Linked DNA regions of Caballeronia sp. TF1N1. The protein of the gene in region 1 interacts with the protein of each later gene in a pairwise test. Links are inferred from orthologs where the notes say so. Each region holds a gene or a part of one and is shown in the gene's direction. Other genes may lie near its edges. The genes, in order: dprA and recA.

The links.
Region 2: the proteins of dprA (region 1) and recA interact in binary tests that used the Bacillus subtilis proteins (3 or more experiments, as listed by UniProt). The link is inferred for Caballeronia sp. TF1N1 from one-to-one orthologs.

What each region holds. Positions count from the first base shown.
Region 1 is NZ_CP084626.1:16,859-26,345, reverse strand. Bases 3,257-6,040 are described here. They hold dprA (DNA-processing protein DprA), read left to right. Parts: upstream 3,257-3,939; coding sequence 3,940-5,142; downstream 5,143-6,040. Other genes in these bases: LDZ28_RS00090 (DNA topoisomerase III), read left to right, coding at 5,751-6,040; LDZ28_RS00095 (thioredoxin family protein), read left to right, coding at 5,215-5,592; def (peptide deformylase), read right to left, coding at 3,257-3,738. In the rest of the region: 16S rRNA (cytosine(967)-C(5))-methyltransferase RsmB, read right to left, coding at 1-316; zinc metalloprotease HtpX, read right to left, coding at 481-1,335; LDZ28_RS00115 (LysE family translocator), read right to left, coding at 1,465-2,112; fmt (methionyl-tRNA formyltransferase), read right to left, coding at 2,207-3,199; more of def, read right to left, coding at 3,235-3,256; more of LDZ28_RS00090, read left to right, coding at 6,041-8,408; LDZ28_RS00085 (LysR family transcriptional regulator), read right to left, coding at 8,485-9,487. UniProt on the Bacillus subtilis protein: Protein that helps load RecA onto ssDNA during transformation. Binds cooperatively to circular ssDNA, is able to bridge different segments of DNA. Favors the loading of RecA onto SsbA- or SsbB-coated ssDNA and formation of RecA-DNA filaments.
Region 2 is NZ_CP084626.1:488,187-497,804, forward strand. The notes cover bases 2,506-5,420. They hold recA (recombinase RecA), read left to right. Parts: upstream 2,506-3,386; coding sequence 3,387-4,454; downstream 4,455-5,420. Other genes in these bases: LDZ28_RS02320 (response regulator transcription factor), read right to left, coding at 2,506-3,128; recX (recombination regulator RecX), read left to right, coding at 4,897-5,420. In the rest of the region: LDZ28_RS02310 (MFS transporter), read right to left, coding at 1-562; LDZ28_RS02315 (sensor histidine kinase), read right to left, coding at 792-2,381; more of LDZ28_RS02320, read right to left, coding at 2,388-2,505; more of recX, read left to right, coding at 5,421-5,598; LDZ28_RS02335 (DUF2889 domain-containing protein), read left to right, coding at 6,091-6,696; sucC (ADP-forming succinate--CoA ligase subunit beta), read left to right, coding at 6,793-7,959; sucD (succinate--CoA ligase subunit alpha), read left to right, coding at 8,067-8,948; LDZ28_RS02350 (TerC family protein), read left to right, coding at 9,059-9,618. UniProt on the Bacillus subtilis protein: Multifunctional protein involved in homologous recombination, DNA repair and competence.

The sequences.
Region 1 (9,487 bases):
GCACGTTGGCCACGTGCGGCGGCGGCGCCTTGCGGACGAGCTTATGCAAAAGCGCATCGGCAAGTGCGAGACGGCGCATCGCGCGATACGCAATGTCCTGAATCGCGCCACGTGCCGCCGGCTGTCTGCCCGCGGCGATAACCGTCTGCAAGGCGGCCGGCAACGCCGATCCCGCGCGCACGGCGCCGACCGCCTGCGCCGCGCCGTCGAGCGCGAACGCAAGGGAATCGGGAGCAAGATGCAGCGCGCTCAAATGAGTCGCTCCGCGCGCCGAGTGCGGCGCGGTGGAAAGTCGCCGGGAAGGCTTGTCGGTCATGTGTAAGGTCGTGCGACTTCGTGTGAACATCGATTCGAACGACGATTGTAACGTGCAAGGCTTCGTGGCCCGGTGCTTGCGCGTTTCGCACCACAAAAGGAAAAAGGCCGCGCCAGCGTGACTGGAACGGCCTTCGGTGTAACGCGTCGTGACGACGCCCCGGATTACATGCGCCCGGTGCGCGCCATTTCCATCAGGCGCGCGACGCGTTCTTCCGTCGCCGGGTGCGTCGAGAACCAGTTCGCGATGCTGCCGCCCGACAGCGGATTCATGATCATCATCTGCGCCGTGGCCGGGTGCGCTTCCGCCGTGGGGAACGGCACGCCGGACGCGTACGCGTGGATTTTCTCGAGCGCGCTGGCGAGCGCTTGTGGATCGCCGGAAATCTCCGCGCCGCCGCGATCCGCCTCGAATTCACGCGCGCGAGAAATGGCCATCTGGATCAACGCGCCCGCAATAGGCGCGAGGATAGCCACCGCGATGCTCGCAATCGGGTTCGACGGGCGCCCTTCGTCATCGCGGCCACCGAAGAACATGGCGAAGTTCGCGAGCGCGGAGATTGCACCGGCCATCGTCGCCGAAATGGTCGAGATGAGAATGTCGCGATGCTTCACGTGCGCCAGTTCGTGCGCCATCACGCCGCGCATTTCGCGCTCGGACAGCACGCGCAGGATGCCGGTGGTCGCCGCGACGGCCGCGTGTTCCGGATTGCGACCGGTTGCAAACGCGTTCGGCGCGTCTTCGTTGATGAGGTAGACACGCGGCATTGGCAACTGAGCGCGCGTGGCCAGGTCGCGCACCATGCGATAAAACTGCGGCGCAGTGGTTTCGTCGACCTCCTGCGCGTTGTACATGCGCAGGACCATCTTGTCCGAGAACCAATACGAAAAGAAATTCATGCCGAGCGCGACGACGAGCGCGAGCATCATGCCCTTCGACCCGCCGATCATCCCGCCGATCACGACGAAGAGGGCCGTGATCGCAGCCATCAGCATCGCGGTTTTGACCCAGTTGAACATGTCAGAAACTCCTATCCCTAATACGGTGCGCAATTTGCGCGATGGTCCCGGCCACACTGGCCAGGACGCTCATTGTAAGCAAATCGTTAGATAGGGGCGTCCGCGAAAAATTCAATCGGGTTGTTGCGTTCAGCGATGTGACGTCGCGAGCTTCAGTCCCAGGCCGACGAACGCCGTGCCCACACCCCGATCCAGCCACTTTTTCATCCCCGGTTTGCCCGAAAAACGTTCGGTGACGCTGCCCGCGATCCACGCAACGAAGCTGTTCCAGACCGTGCTCATGGCGATAAACACGAGTCCGAGTGTGAGAAACGCGAGCGTCTTGTGCTGGCTGTCCGCCGCGACGAATTGAGGAAAGAACGAGACGAAAAACAGCACGACTTTCGGATTCAGCACGTTCGTGACGAAGCCTTGCGCGAACAATTGATGCAGTGATTTTGGCGCGGCTTGCGCGCTGGTTCGGTCTGCGTGGGCGTCTACGGCCTTGTCGTGCTTCGTGAGAATGAGCCGCACGCCGAGATAAATCAGGTAGATCGCGCCAGCGATCTTGACGACGGTGAACGCCGTGGCCGACGCCGCGAGAATCGCCGTCAATCCGAATGCGCACGCGAGCGTATGAACGATGCAGCCCGCCGAGATGCCGAGCGCGGATACGATTCCCGCGCCGCGTCCCTGCGCGACGCTGCGCCCGACGATATAGGCGGTATCGGGGCCGGGCGTGACATTCAGCAGAAAGACGGCGACGAGAAAGAAGGCAAAACCGGTAATGCCGAGCATCGGAAACTCCAAGCGTGCGCGTGTTGAAGATTCACGATTCTAGCGCCGCGCGACGCATGCGTTACATGTCCGTCGCGCGTGCTTTGAGCCTGGGTCAAGCGTCCGGATCGGTTTCCAGCAGCGCGAAACGCTGACCTCGGGCAAGCGGCGCGCCCGCGAGAAACTCGCGCACGGGCAGGCGCTTGCCGCCGGGCTTTTGCAACTGCGTGAGCCTGAGCGCGCCCGTTCCGCAGGCCACGACAATTCCTTCCGCCGACACATCCACGACGGTGCCCGGATCGGCTTGCCACTCGCCGCTCACCGGCTGCGCGGACCAGATCTTGATCGCGACGCCATCGAGCGTGCCGAACGCGCCGGGGAACGGGTCGAACGCGCGCACCTGACGCGCAAGCGTTTCTGCCGGACGCCGCCAGTCGAGCGCGGCCTCGTTCTTGGCGATCTTCTGTGCGTAGGTCGTGCCGTCGTCAGGCTGCGGTGTCGATGGCAGCGCGCCGTCGCGTTCGAGGTCGCGGAGAGCCGCGACGATCAGATCCGCGCCAATTTTCGCGAGGCGGTCGTGCAGCGTGGCGGTGGTGTCGTCCGCGCCAATAGCCGTGCGGCCCTCGCGGATCATCGCGCCGGTGTCGAGGCCCGCGTCCATTTGCATGAGCGTAATGCCCGATTCGGCGTCGCCCGCTTCGATCGCGCGATGGATCGGCGCGGCGCCGCGCCAGCGCGGCAACAACGAAGCGTGGATGTTGATGGCGCCGCGCGGCGGAATGTCGAGCACTTCCTGCGGCAGGATGAGCCCGTAAGCGGCGACAACCATCACGTCGTGCGGCGTGGCGCGCAGCAACTCGATGGCATCGGCGGCTTCTTGCGGATACTTCCCCGCGCGCCTGAGCGACGTGGGCTGCGCGACCGTTAGCCCGTGTTCGACGGCAAAACGCTTGACGGGGCTGGCGGTCAGCTTCATGCCACGGCCAGCGGGCCGGTCGGGCTGGGTCAGAACCAGCGGCACGGGAAATCCGGCCGCGTGGATAGCCGCGAGCGCGGCGGCGGCAAATTCCGGCGTACCGGCGAAAACGACACGCAGCGATTGAGTCATCGATTGTTACTACCTTTGAGACAACATAAAGCGCTTTACAGCGCCTTTTCGAGCTTCTTCATCTTGCCGCGAATGCGCGTCTGCTTGAGCGTCGAGAGATATTCGACGAACACGTGACCCGCCAGATGATCCATTTCATGCTGGATGCACACGGCAAGCAGGCCATCGCAGTCCAGTTCGTAGCTTTCGCCTTTCTCGTTGAGCGCCTTCACGCGCACCTTGTCCGGCCGTTCGACGAAGTCGTAGATGCCCGGCACCGAGAGGCAGCCTTCTTCCCACTCTTTCTTGACTTCGCTTGCCCAGACGATCTCCGGGTTGATGAATACGAGCAGTTCGTCGTGCGCATCCGATACGTCGATGACGATTACCCGCTCATGGACGTCCACCTGAGTCGCGGCGAGGCCGACGCCGGGTGCCGCGTACATGGTTTCGGCCATGTCGGCGACGAGCTTGCGAATGCGGTCGTCCACGACGGCGACGGGCTTCGCCACCTTGTGCAGCCGCTTGTCCGGGTAGTTCAGTATCTTGAGCAGAGCCATGATTCGGATTATCTACGCGCGCCGCGACGCGTGTGAAGTCGGCCATTCGGCCAGGTTGCGGGTGGGTGGCGGCATGCCGAAGATATGCAGGTGAATCCGCTGGATTCAACGCCGCCGGCAAGCGGCCAACCGGCGTCGCTCGGCCTGAACACACGGGCGGGCGACACTTCTTAATTACGTTCCGGGACCAAAAATCTTAACATGACGACCGCCTTACCGCCGACCGAGCCTCAACCGGAAGCGCTCACCACGGACCTCGACGAACTTTCCGCCTGGCTGCGGCTCACGCATGCAAAGGGACTGCGTCCCGCCGCCCTGCGCGCGCTCTTGAGCGCGTTTGGCGGACCGAAGGACGTTTTAGCCGAAAGTTTCGCCTCGCTCGCCGAAGTCACCAACACCGATGCCGCGACCGCCGCGCTCGCGCCGCCCGCCGAAGTCGAAGGCGTGCCATTCGGCAACTATATTGAACGCGTGCTGGAATGGGCCGCCGAACCCGGCAATCACATTCTTACTTTCGCCGATACCGCGTATCCGCAAGCGCTCCTCACCATGCCCGATCCGCCCGCGCTCTTGTACGCGAAAGGGCGAACCGACTTGCTGCAAGCGCGCGCGGTGGCGATCGTCGGCAGCCGGAACGCCACGCCGCAAGGACTCGAAGACGCGCGCCGGTTCGCGCGCGCGCTCTCGGACGCCGGGCTTGCCGTCGCGTCGGGGCTCGCGCTCGGCATCGACGGCGCGGCGCATCGGGGCGCGCTGGACGGCGCCACAGGCACGATCGCCGTCATCGGGACGGGCGCGGATCTCGTGTATCCGTCGCTGCATCATCAGCTCGCGCATGAAATCGCCCGCGATGGCGTGATCGTGTCCGAATGGCCGCTCGGCACGCCCGCGCGCTCCGCCAACTTTCCGCAGCGCAACCGGCTCATCGCGGGCCTGGTGCAGGGCGTTTTGATCGTCGAGGCGGCAATGCGCTCCGGCTCGCTCATCACCGCGCGGCTTGCCAACGAAATGGGCCGCGATGTTTTCGCCATGCCCGGTTCGATCCACGCGCCGCTGTCGCAGGGTTGTCATCGCATCATCAAGCAGGGCGCGAAGCTTGTGGAAACGCCGGAAGACGTGCTGGAGGAATTCGGCTTTCCCGCCACACCTCGCAAAAAGCGCGGCAAGGCACCGGCTCCGGCAAACGCCTCGTGGGCTTCGGCGCGTCTGCCCGGCAAACCCGAGACCGACGAAGCCGCCCGCGTGCTCGCCGCGCTCGGCCATGCACCCGCGACGCTTGAAAATCTCGCTGCCCGCACCGATCTCGACGGAGCCGCGCTGCAAAGCGCTCTGCTGCAACTCGAATTATCGGGCTTGATCGCGGCCTTGCCGGGCGGACGCGTGACGGCGCTCGAACGCTCGTGAAGTGGCGTCGTGCTACATTCGCGAAAAATGAGTACGACGCCAAACCCCAGACGAAAGGACGCGAGAAACGCCATGTCCGCGCTGAATCTCGATACCGATGCCGATGAGATCGCCGAGCGCATCGCCGTGCCCGGCACCTTGTTCGTCGCCTGTCTGTGCGCCGAATGGTGCGGAACCTGCCGTGAATATCGCGACGGTTTCGACAAACTGGCGGCGGCGCACCCGGAAATCTGCTTCGCATGGATCGATATCGAAAATCACGCGGACCGTTTCGATGACCTCGATGTCGAGAATTTCCCGACCATTCTCATCGAGGACTCGGTGACGACCCGCTTCTTCGGCACCGTGTTGCCGCAGGCTTCCATCGTCGAACGCATGCTGGTCGATCTGACCGCGCTGCCGAACATGGCGGGCGCGCCGAAACTGCGCCCGGCGCTTGCCACGGCGTAGAAAAGTGCGTGCGCGCGGCGTCGCGAAACGAAGTTCGCGGAACTATACGGCGAGCGTCGCAATTCGTGCTTCGGCGCGCATCGAACAAAGCCTGTGCTATAAAGCGGCGTTAATGCAGTCCAAATCGGACCGCTGCCAAATACCTACTATATTGAGTCATGTCCAAAGCCCTGATCATCGCTGAGAAGCCTTCCGTCGCGAACGACATCGCGCGCGCGCTGGGCGGCTTCACGAAACATGACGAGTATTACGAGAGCGACGACTACGTGCTCTCGTCCGCGGTCGGCCATTTGCTCGAAATCGCGGCCCCGGAGGAATACGACGTCAAGCGCGGGAAGTGGAGCTTCGCCAATCTGCCGGTCATTCCGCCGCATTTCGACCTGAATCCCATCGCGAAAAGCGAATCACGGCTGAAGGTTCTAACGAAGCTGCTCAAGCGCAAGGATGTCGACCGGCTCATCAACGCCTGCGACGCGGGGCGTGAAGGCGAACTGATCTTCCGTCTGATTGCGCAGCACGCGAAGGCGAAGCAGCCGGTCCAGCGCCTGTGGCTGCAGTCGATGACGCCCGCCGCCATCCGCGACGGATTTGCGCATCTGCGTAGCGACGCCGACATGCAACCGCTCGCCGATGCCGCCCGTTGCCGCTCGGAAGCGGACTGGCTCGTTGGCATCAACGGCACGCGCGCGATGACCGCGTTCAACAGCAAAGGCGGCGGTTTCTTCCTGACCACCGTGGGCCGCGTTCAGACGCCAACGTTGTCTATCGTCGTGGAACGCGAGGAAAAGATTCGCCGCTTCGTGGCGCGCGACTATTGGGAAGTGCGCGCCGAATTCGTTGCGGCGAAGGGCATTTACGAAGGCCGCTGGTTCGACCCGAAATTCAAGCGCGTCGAGAACGATCCCGAACAGCGCGACTCGCGTCTGTGGAGTCTCGCCGCGGCCGAGTCCGTGGTGGCGGCTTGTCGCGACAAGACCGGCACCGTGACGGAAGAATCGAAGCCGTCCACGCAAATGTCGCCGCTGCTCTTCGACCTGACGAGTCTTCAGCGCGAAGCCAACAGCCGCTTCGGCTTTTCGGCGAAGAACACGCTCGGCCTCGCGCAAGCGCTGTATGAAAAGCACAAGGTCCTGACCTACCCGCGTACCGATGCACGCGCGCTGCCGGAAGACTATCTCGGCACGGTCAAGGACACGCTGACCATGCTCAAGGACAGCAACAACTATCTGCCGTTCGCGAAGCAAGTGCTCGACAAGGGCTGGGTGAAGCCGAACAAGCGCATCTTCGACAACTCGAAGATCAGCGATCACTTTGCCATCATCCCCACGCTTCTGGCGCCCAAGGCGTTGTCCGAGCCCGAGCAGAAGCTGTATGACCTCGTGGTCAAGCGCTTCCTCGCCGTGTTCTTCCCGGCGGCGGAATATCTGGTGACGACGCGGATCACCGAAGTCTCGGGGCATCACTTCAAGACCGAGGGCAAGGTGCTCGTCGAGCCGGGCTGGCTGCAGGTCTACGGTCGCGAAGCGGCGGGCGAGGAAGGCAATCTCGTGCCGGTGCAGAAAAACGAACAGGTCGATGTCGACAAGGTCGCCGCTCACGGTCTCGTCACCAAGCCGCCCGCGCGCTACAACGAAGCGTCGTTGCTCTCAGCCATGGAAGGCGCGGGCAAGCTCGTCGAAGACGAAGAGTTGCGCGAAGCGATGGCTGCGAAAGGGCTCGGCACGCCGGCCACGCGCGCGGCGATCATCGAAGGTCTGTTGGGCGAGAAGTACATGGTGCGCGAAGGCCGCGAACTGATTCCGACTGCCAAGGCATTTCAGTTGATGACGCTTCTGCGCGGTCTGGGCGTCGAGGAACTGACGGCGCCGGAACTGACCGGCGAGTGGGAGCACAAACTGTCGCAGATGGAGCGCGGCAATTTGCATCGCGATGCGTTCATGCAGGAAATCGCCCGCATGACGCAGACCATCGTCAAGCGCGCGAAGGAGTACGACTCCGACACGATCCCAGGCGACTACGCCACGCTCGAAACGCCGTGTCCGCACTGCGAGTCGCAGGTGAAGGAGAACTATCGCCGCTTCGCGTGTACCAAGTGCGAATTTTCCATCTCGAAGATTCCGGGCGGACGTCAGTTCGAGATTCCTGAAGTCGAGGAGTTGTTGCGCGAGAAAACCATCGGACCGCTGTCGGGTTTCCGCAGCAAGATGGGCCGTCCGTTCTCGGCCATCCTAAAGCTCGCTTTCGACGACGAGATCAAGAACTTCAAGCTGGAGTTCGATTTCGGTCAGGACAACGGCGGCGAAGACGGAGAACCGCCCGACTTTTCCGAGCAGACGCCGGTCGGCGCGTGCCCGAAGTGCCAGTCGCGCGTGTACGAGCACGGCATGAGCTACGTCTGCGAGAACTACGTCGCGAATCCGAAGACCTGCGACTTCCGCTCGGGCAAGGTCATCCTGCAGCAGGAAATCGCGCGTGAGCAGATGGAGAAGCTGCTGAACGAAGGACGCACCGACTTGCTGACCAACTTCAAGTCATCGCGCACGGGCCGCAACTTCAAGGCGTTTCTCGTCAAGCAGCCGGACGGCAAGATCGGCTTCGAATTCGAGAAGAAGGAAGCCAAACCCGGCGCGAAGACGGCAGCGAAGCGCGGCGCGGCAACGGAAGCGCCAGCCGATAACGGCGACGAAGGCGATAGCGATGTCGCCGTAGCCGCCAAGACGACGCGCGCCAAGCCCGCGACCAAGACGGTCGCGGCGAAGAAAGCGCCTGCGAAGAAAGCCGCGGTGAAAAAGACCGCTGCGCGCAAGACGAGCTAGCTTTAGCTCGCGTCGAAAAGAAAAAGCCCCGCGAAGCAATTTGCGGGGCTTTTTGTCATTGGCGGCGCAGCCGTGTTCAGTATGGCGACGCCGCCGGCAAGCGGCCACGCGGACGCGTCGGCTTGGCCAGCTTTGGGCCGAGTTCACTCTGATTCGAACGCGAACGCGACGCCACTTCCTCTTCGGCGCGCCCGTAGTGCGGCGGCGGCGCAGTCGATACCGCGGGCCGGCCCATGCCATCGCGAATCCACTGTTCGCCGAGCTGATGATTCGGCGTCTGGCTGAAATACTCGACGAGGTGATCGATAAACGTGCGCACCTTCGCCGGCAGATGCCGACGGCTCGGATAAGCCACGTTGATCTCCACTTGCGGCAACTGGAAGTCGCCGAGCAGGCGTACGAGCTGGCCGCGCGTCGTATCGTTGCCGATCAGATAGCTCGGCAGAATCGCGATGCCCATGCCGAGCAGCGCAAACTGGCGCAGCATTTCCGTGTTGTTCGCGATGATCACGTTGGTCGGCCGCACCCGCACTTCGCCGTCCGGGCCGGTGAACACGCGTTCATCGCCCCAATACTCGGCGGGAAGGCTCAGACACGGATGCTCGAGCAGATGTTCGGGGCGCGTTGGCGTGCCGTGCGATTCGAGGTAAGCGGGCGTGGCGCAGACAGTCATGCAGCCGGTGGTCAGACGCCGCGTAACGACGCTCGCGCTTTTCACTTGCCGCGCGATCACGATGCCCACATCGAAACCTTCCTCGACCAGATCGACCTGACGATCCACGAGCGTCACGTCGGGTACGACTTTGGGATAGCGCTGTGCATATGTCTGTAACACGGGCGCGAGATTATGCAGACCGAACACCACCGGGGCGACAATTCTCAACGAACCCATTGGCTCGTGATTCCGCGCAACCACCATTTGCTCGACATCTTCCAGCTCATCGAGAATCTGCCGCGCACGCTCCAGATAAACCTGCCCGGACTCCGTGAGCGAAAGGCTGCGCGTCGTGCGGTTCAGCAAACGCGTGCCGAGGCGACCTTCGAGGTCGGCGACATGGCGCGTTGCCACCGCATTGGAG
Region 2 (9,618 bases), 470 kb from region 1 along the record:
GTTCTTCGCCAACCATCGTGCGTACCGCCAGAATCACGATCAGCGAAATGAAAAGGCCAAGCGTCGCCGTGGTCTGGATCCACGCGGTCCATGCGCCGCGCTTGTTGGCCGGTGCGTGCTCCGCGACGTAGGTCGCCGCGCCGCCGTACTCGCCGCCGAGCGCGAGGCCCTGCAGCAAGCGCATCGCGATAAAGATGACCGGCGCCGCAATGCCTATGGTCGCGTAGCCGGGCAGGAAGCCGATCAGGAACGTCGACAAACCCATGATGACGATGGTCACGAGAAACGTGTATTTGCGCCCGACCATATCGCCGAGCCGCCCGAACACGATCGCGCCGAACGGACGCACCGCGAAACCCGCCGCGAAGCCGAGCAGCGTGAAGATGAAGCCAGCGGTCGGATTGACGCCCGAGAAGAACGTCTTGCTGATGTAGATGGCAAGCGAGCCCGCCAGATAAAAGTCGTACCACTCGAACACCGTGCCGAGCGACGAAGCGAAGATGACCTTCCTTTCCTCGCTCGTCATCGGTGCGTGGGAAATGCGCCCCTCAACCGTAGCCATGAATCGTCTCCTGATTTGAATTCGCGTACGTGTCGGAAACGCCCGAGGCGCTCCGGTGCAACGATTATTGGAACGAAAACTTACGGCGTTCTGACTCGCTCGGATGCGTGTCGAATCGGCGCATAAAGTACATCTTCGGCTAACCATCTGCTATTTCTTTTTATCTCGCTCATTCTTGCGTCAATGCGCGTTTTATGTTGTTTGCCGAGGTGTTGGGCGCTGAGCCGCCTCAGGGTTTGTCCCGCATAGGAAAAACCCGCTGTAAGCTCACGCGAACCAGCGTTCCGGCCAGTCGCGGCGCTTCCTGATACACATGATCTTCGATGACGAGCGTGCCGCCGTGCATCGCCGTGATCTCCTTGACAATGGCGAGACCGAGGCCGCTGCCGTCGCCCTCGCGTCCGAGAATGCGATAGAAACGCTCGAGCACGCGCTCGCGTTCGGCGCTCGGAATGCCAAGTCCGGTGTCTTCCACTTCGAGATGAACGTGATCGAGATCGTGCTCGCCGGTCCGCACGCGCACGGTCACGCGTCCGTTCGGAGGCGTGTAGCGGATGGCGTTATCGATCAGATTCGACAGCAATTCACGCAGCATCACCGCGTTGCCCTCGACCTCGACGGGATACGCGGGCTCCTCGTAACCGATATCGATACCCTTCGCGAGCGCCGCCTGCACCCAGTCGCGCACGGCGAGCCGCGCGAGATCGGTCAGTTCGACGTGCGAGAAAATCTGCCCCGTCGCGCGATTTTCCGCGCGCGCCAACGCGAGCAATTGCGTGACGAGCCGCGCCGCGTGCTCGGAACTCGTGGCGATCTGTTCGAGCGAGCGCTGCACTTCCGTCGATACCTCTTGGCGCAACGCAAACTCCGCCTGCATGCGCAGGCCGGCGAGCGGCGTTTTCATCTGATGCGCGGCGTCGGCGATAAAGCGCTTCTGAAACTCCATGTTCTGTTCGAGCCGCACGAGCAAATCGTTGAACGACGCCACGAGCGGCGCGATCTCGGGCGGCGCGCGGGCCGCTTCGAGCGGCGAGAGGTCGTCCGGACGGCGCGCGCGAATGTTCGACTGCAGCGCGTGCAGCGGCGCGAGCCCGCGCGAGAGGCCGAACCACACGAGCACGATGGCGAGCGGCAGGATCACGAACTGCGGCAGGATCACGCCTTTGATGATGTCGTTGGCGAGCTGGCTGCGTTTGTCCAGCGTCTCGGCGACCTGCACGAGCACCGGCTGCGTCTCGGCGGGATCGCGTCCCGGCGCGAGACCGGGCACATCGACCGTCGTATAGGCGACGCGAATGTCGTTGCCGCGCAGGGCGTCGTCGCGAAATTCGACGATGCCCGGCTGCGGACGATCGTCGTCATGCGGCAAGGGCATGTCACGGTCGCCGCCGACCAGTTCGCCGCGCGTGCCGAGCACTTGAAAGAACACGCTGTCGACGTTGTCGGCGCGCAGGAAATCGCGCGTGACATCGGGTAGACGCAGTTCGGCGACGCCGTTCACAGGCTGGATTTGGCGCGCGAGCATGTAGACGTCGGCTTCGAGCGCGCGGTCGAACGGACCGTTGGCAATCGACTTCGCGACCAGATACGTCACCGCGATGCTCATCGGCCAGAGCAGCAGAAGCGGCGCAAGCATCCAGTCGAGAATCTCGCCGAAGAGCGAGCGCGGATGCGTTTCGTTGTCGGGTTCGAGTTCGTCGGGAGGCGCGAACGGGTTGGCGTAGCGCGCGTCGCGCTTGGCGTCGGTGTCGCTTTCAATGGCGGCGTGGTCGTGTCCGTGCCCGGCTTCGCTTGGTTCGGTGGAAACGGGCGACGCCATGCGCGGCTACTTGTATTGAGGGCTGGCGGGCAGGGAATCGCTCGCCGCGGGTTGGGCAACGGCGCCGTTGTCGACGGTGGCGACGGCTTTCTCCAGCGTGTAGCCGAGCCCGCGCACCGTGATGATGCGCGCGCCGCTCGCTTCGATTTTTTTGCGCAAGCGGTGCACGTACACCTCGATTGCGTTGTTGCTTACTTCTTCACCCCACTCGCATAGATGATTCACGAGCTGTTCCTTCGACACGAGCCGCCCGATGCGCTGGAGCAGCACTTCGAGCACGCCGAGTTCGCGCGCGGACAGGTCTACGACTTGCTCGCCGATATGCGCGACGCGTCCGACCTGGTCGAACGCCAGCGAACCATGCTTCACGACAGTCGGACCGCCACCCGCGCCGCGTCGCGTCAACGCTCGAACGCGCGCTTCGAGCTCGTTGAGCGCGAAGGGTTTGGCCATATAGTCATCGGCGCCGAGGTCGAGTCCCTTCACGCGTTCGTCGACACTGTCGGCCGCCGTCAGGATCAAAACCGGCATCTGCGAATTGCGTGCGCGCAGGCGGCGCAGCACCTCCAGACCGGGCATGAGCGGCAGGCCGAGATCGAGAATCAGGAGGTCGAAAGTTTGCAGCGAAAGGGCGGTATCTGCCTCGACGCCATGCTTCACATGGTCGACGGCGTATCCCGATTGGCGGAGTGATCGAATGAGACCGTCCGCGAGTATGCTGTCGTCTTCGGCAATGAGGATTCGCATCGTGTTGTGCGCCTTCGTGCGCGGCAAAGCGCAGTCATTGCCGACACCGCATTTCGCCCGGCGCGGCGGTCTCCAGGTGTTTTGCGGTTTTTGCGCGGTGCGCGCGGCGTGGAAAAAAGACTGCGTCGCGCGATCGGGCTTGCAAAAACTACTGTTTTTTTATACAGTGTCTGCGGGAGTGCTACAGACGGGCTCGAGTTCGTTTCGAGCTTGCCGGCACCCGCCTCAGACGCCGTTCATCATAGCAAAGGACGATTCATGGAAGAAAGCAAGAAAGGCCCGGCTGGCATGACTGCGGAGAAGGGCAAGGCATTGGCCGCCGCGCTCGCGCAGATCGAAAAGCAATTCGGCAAAGGGTCGATCATGCGGCTCGGCGCAGGCGAGGTGGTGGAAGACATTCAGGTGGTCTCGACAGGGTCGCTCGGTCTGGATATCGCGCTTGGCGTCGGCGGCTTGCCGCGCGGCCGTGTCGTGGAAATCTACGGGCCTGAGTCGTCGGGCAAGACCACTCTCACGCTGCAGGTGATCGCCGAGATGCAAAAGGTCGGCGGCACGGCGGCGTTTATCGACGCGGAACACGCGCTCGACGTGCAATACGCGCAGAAGCTCGGCGTGAATGCGCAGGAACTGCTGATCTCGCAGCCGGACACGGGCGAGCAGGCACTGGAAATCGCGGATGCGCTGGTGCGCTCCGGCTCCATCGACATGATCGTCATCGACTCCGTCGCGGCGCTCGTGCCGAAGGCGGAAATCGAAGGCGAAATGGGCGACTCGCTGCCTGGTTTGCAAGCGCGCCTGATGTCGCAAGCGCTGCGCAAGCTGACCGGCACCATCAAGCGTACGAACTGCCTCGTCATCTTCATCAACCAGATCCGCATGAAGATCGGCGTGATGTTCGGCAACCCGGAAACCACCACGGGCGGCAACGCGCTGAAGTTCTATTCGTCGGTGCGCCTGGACATTCGCCGTATTGGTTCCATCAAGAAGAACGACGAAGTCATCGGCAACGAAACGCGCGTGAAGGTCGTGAAGAACAAGGTCTCGCCGCCGTTCCGCGAAGCCATTTTCGACATCCTTTATGGCGAAGGCATTTCGCGTCAGGGCGAGATCATCGACCTGGGCGTGCAGGCCAAGCTGGTAGACAAGGCAGGCGCCTGGTACAGCTATAACGGCGAGCGTATTGGTCAGGGCAAGGACAACGCGCGCGAATTCCTGCGCGAGAACCCGGACATCGCCCGCGAGATCGAGAACAAGATCCGCGAGTCGCTCGGCGTGGCGGCAATGGCTGACGCCGTGGCGCCGGGCGCCACGGTGGCGGACGAGTGAGTTGTCGCTTAATCGTTACGTGGTCGTCGCGCAGTCGTCACATAGTCGTCGTCTCGTTGTTTAGATACTCACTTGGTCACTGACGATGTTGAAGCGCCGGTTCGGATCGAAGGCTGGCAGAACGGACGGAAGGTTCGGGCGGTCTGCTGGTTCTGATGATCCGAACGGCGCGAGTGATCCTCAGTCGCGTGACACTCAGTCGCGCGATTCGGCGAAGGCGTTGCGTGGTGTCTGGCGGCGAGAGTTGCCGGTGAATGCGCGTGATGCTGCTGAGTTAGACGCAAGGGCGGCCGATGTTGATGCTGCTGCTGTCCGGGAAAGTCAGACACCGTCGTCCGAAGATCGCCGGGCGCGTCTGGAGCAAGCCCGCGCGTTGCTGATGCAGGCAGCGTCCATTCGTGAGGGCAACGCACCGTCGAGGAACGCAACCTCCAAGCCGGCAGTGGAAACGCCGACTCTGGCGACCAACCGTGCGCAGAACGCGTCACCCTTGGCAAGCCGGATTGCCAATCCAAACCAATCATCTGCAATCGACGCCTTCGAAGACGCCGATCCTTTCGAGCCCTTCGAGCAGTGCGCGCCGGATGCAGGCGTCAACACGGCATCCGAATCGGTCTACAGCCGTTCAAGTCAACGCGCTCGCAAAACTTCCGCTGCCGAAGTCAAAGATTCCAAGCGTCCGCAACGTTCGCTTAAAGGACGCGCGCTTGCTTACCTGTCTCGTCGGGAATATAGCCGCGCGGAGTTATCGCGCAAGTTGCGACCCTACGTCGAAGAAGCCGATTCGCTCGAAACACTGCTCGATAGCCTCGAACGCGACGGCTGGCTCTCGAACGAGCGCTTTGTCGAAAGCGTCGTGCATCGAAGAGCGGCGCGCATGGGCGGCAGCCGGATCATCCACGAATTGAAGCGTCATGCAGTGGGAGAGACGCTCATCGGCGAAACTGCCGACAAACTCGCGCAGACCGAAACCGCGCGAGCGCAGTCCGTATGGGAGAGGAAGTACGGCGTCGTACCGGAAACGCCCGCGGAGCGTGCGAAGCAAGCGCGCTTTCTCGCGGCGCGCGGCTTTTCCATGAGCACGATCAGCAAGGTGTTGAAGGGAAGCGACGAAGACTGGACCGACGAAGTCATCGACGATTGATGGCGAACGCCGTCTAGTTCAGTGCGGGCGCATTCGAGCACCATGTGATTGCCCGAGCGCCGCGTGCATACATTTCATGCTTTCACGTGCTGGACTCATGGCGAAGCCGCTTTCCATCACGACTCGGTTCAAAACCATTCACACGCGAAGCGTTAGGTTAATTGTTCCATGCTCCACGCGCTTGCCTCATCGTGCTGGCGGATTTCGACCGTTGAGTAATCTCCAGGTTTCGCGCGCATGCAAAGAGTTCGGGCTCATGTTTCCACATCCGCGTGTTGAGCTTCTAGTCCACCAAAGTAAGAAGTGATTTCAAACGACCGCGTGCATGCAAGCTCCGAGGCGGGAAGAAAATCCCGCACCGCGCCGAAGCGTTAATAAGCACAGGCTTCTCAAGCTTTCCCCGCGCACGTTTCTGGTGCCTGAGTCATCCCCGGCTTGAAATACCCAATATGCTAAAATTCCACGGTTTTCCTGTTCCGGCTTTGGTCCAGCATGCCTCTTTCCCCGCCCGTTTCCCGACAATTGCGCCATCGTCGCGCGATTCGGATTGAAGCGTTCGAGCGAGATGACGGCCTATGGGACATCGAAGCCGTTCTAACCGACGAGAAGACGCGCGACTTTCAACTCGTGACGGGCGTGCGGCCCTACGGTCAGCCAATCCATGAACTCTGGCTACGCATTACCATCGACCGCGAACTCACTATCGTCGGCGCAGAAGCGTCCTCGGAGTGGGCGCCTTATGCTGGTCTCTGCGCCGAGTCCAATCCCGCCTATCGCTCGCTCATCGGGCTCAATCTCCTCAAGAATTTTCGCCGCGAAGTCAATCAGCGTATTGGCGGCGCGGCTGCTTGCACGCATCTCACCGAGTTGTGCGCCGTCCTGCCGACTGTCGCCATCCAGGGATTCGCGGGTCAGGTCTGGAACACCGAATCGGGCAATCCGTTCGATTCGAAGGACGCAAAGGCAGCATCGGACACACCGCCGTTCCAACTCGGGCGCTGTCACGCATTGCGCTTCGACGGCCCCGCGGTCAAGGAGTACTATCCGCGCTGGTTCGAGCGCGCAGGCACAAACGACACCAAGCCGCGCGACACCTAGCGCGCACGCGGCGATCAGCATTCAAACAAGAATCGATGAAATCAGCGGTTCAGCAAATCGAAGTTCACTCCAACTCTCAGACTGAAGGAATCACGCATGAAGATTCACGAGTACCAGGGTAAGGAAATCCTGCGGAAATTCGGCGTCGCGGTCCCGCGCGGCAAACCCGTGTTCTCGGTGGATGATGCGGTCAAGGCCGCGGAAGAGCTGGGCGGCCCGGTATGGGTCGTCAAGGCGCAGATTCACGCTGGCGGCCGTGGTAAGGGCGGCGGCGTGAAGGTCGCGAAGTCGATCGATCAGGTCCGCGAATACGCGAACCAGATCCTCGGCATGCAGCTCGTCACGCACCAGACCGGTTCCGAGGGCCAGAAGGTGAACCGTCTTCTGATCGAAGAAGGCGCGGACATCAAGAAGGAACTTTACGTCGGCCTCGTGCTCGACCGCGTATCGCAGAAGGTCGTCGTGATGGCGTCGAGCGAAGGCGGCATGGACATCGAGGAAGTCGCGGAAAAGACGCCCGAGTTGCTGCACAAGCTGCCGGTCGATCCCGCCACGGGCTTGAAGGACGCCGAAGCGGACGACCTCGCGCGCAAGATCGGCATTCCCGATGCATCGTTGCCGCAAGCACGCACCATTCTGCAAGGTCTTTACAAGGCGTTCTACGAGACGGATGCATCGCTCGCGGAAATCAACCCGCTGATCCTGACCGGCGACGGCAAGGTCATCGCGCTCGACGCCAAATTCAACTTCGACGCGAACGCGCTCTTCCGTCACCCGGAAATCGTCGCGTATCGCGATCTCGACGAAGAAGATCCGGCTGAAGTCGAAGCGTCGAAGTTCGACCTCGCGTACATCTCGCTCGACGGCAACATCGGCTGTCTCGTGAACGGCGCGGGTCTGGCCATGGCCACGATGGACACCATCAAGCTGTTCGGCGGCGAGCCGGCCAACTTCCTGGACGTCGGCGGCGGCGCCACGACCGAGAAGGTAACCGAAGCCTTCAAGCTGATGCTCAAGAATCCGAACCTGAAGGCGATCCTCGTCAACATCTTCGGCGGCATCATGCGCTGCGACGTGATCGCGGAAGGCGTGATGGTCGCGTCGAAGGCCGTGGACCTGAAGGTGCCGCTCGTCGTGCGCATGAAGGGCACGAACGAAGACCTCGGCAAGAAGATGCTCGCGGACTCCGGTCTGCCTATCATCTCCGCCGACAGCATGGAAGAAGCCGCGCAGAAGGTCGTCGCGGCGGCCGAAGGCAAGTAAGCGCGCCCGCTTCCTAGTCTGACAAGAGCGTTCCACCAGACACGAATGGCGGCGCGGGCTTTCCATATGAGAAAGCGTCGCGACGCCAAACGAACAGAGGTCACTACATGTCGATTCTGATCAACAAAGACACGAAGGTCATCACGCAGGGCATCACCGGCAAGACCGGTCAGTTCCACACGCGCGCCTGCCGCGAATACGCGAACGGCCGCGAAGCGTACGTTGCGGGCGTGAACCCGAAGAAGGCCGGCGAAGATTTCGAAGGCATCCCCATCTACGCGAGCGTCAAGGAAGCGAAGGCCGAAACGGGCGCAACCGTATCGGTGATCTACGTTCCGCCCGCGGGCGCCGCCGCCGCGATCTGGGAAGCCGTCGAGGCCGATCTCGATCTCGCCATCTGCATCACGGAAGGCATTCCGGTTCGCGACATGCTGGAAATCAAGGACCGCATGCGCCGCGAAAATCGCAAGACGCTGCTGCTCGGACCGAACTGCCCCGGCACGATCACGCCGGACGAACTGAAGATCGGCATCATGCCGGGTCACATCCACCGCAAGGGTCGCATCGGCGTGGTATCGCGCTCGGGCACGCTGACGTATGAAGCAGTGGGTCAGTTGACGGCGCTGGGTCTTGGCCAGTCGTCGGCGGTCGGTATTGGCGGCGATCCGATCAACGGTCTCAAGCACATCGACGTGATGAAGATGTTCAACGACGATCCGGAAACGGACGCCGTCATCATGATCGGCGAGATCGGCGGTCCGGACGAAGCGAACGCCGCTTACTGGATCAAGGACAACATGAAGAAGCCGGTGGTTGGCTTCATCGCGGGCGTCACGGCGCCTCCGGGCAAGCGCATGGGTCACGCAGGCGCGCTGATCTCGGGCGGCGCGGACACGGCCGATGCCAAGCTCGAAATCATGGACGCGTGCGGCATCAAGGTCACGAAGAACCCGTCGGAAATGGGTCGTCTGTTGAAGTCGGTGATCTAAGCGGGTTTATCGGCAGAACGGCCTGGGGTTTGGTACTCTTACCGAATCCTTTCGTAACCGCCGAATAGAAAGCGAGGGAGCGTTGGCTTCCTCGCTTTTTTTATTACTACATGCTCGATTTTTTTGCGACGCTCCATTGGGGCGCGGTGCTTCAGATCATCGTCATCGACATTCTGCTCGGTGGCGACAACGCGGTCGTGATCGCGCTCGCCTGTCGCGGTTTGCCCGACGGCCAGCGCACGCGTGGCATCTTGCTTGGCACGCTCGGCGCCATCGTGCTGCGCGTCGTGCTGATCGCGTTCGCGGTGTTTCTGCTCGATATCCCGTTCCTCAAGTTCGTCGGCGGCATCCTGCTGCTGTGGATCGGCGTGAAGCTGATGCAGCCCGACCACGACGCGCACGAGATCAACGCGTCGGACAAGCTCTGGACAGCGGTCAAGACCATCGTCATCGCGGACGCCGTGATGAGCCTCGACAACGTCATCGCCATTGCGGGCGCGGCGGAGGCGGCGGACCCGCGGCATCGCTTCACGCTCGTCGTCTTCGGGCTGGTGGTGAGCATTCCGCTCATCGTGTGGGGCAGCACGCTGGTGCTGAAGCTGCTCGATCGCTTTCCGGTCATCGTGCTCTTCGGCGCGGCGTTGCTCGGGTGGATCGCGGGCGGCTTGAT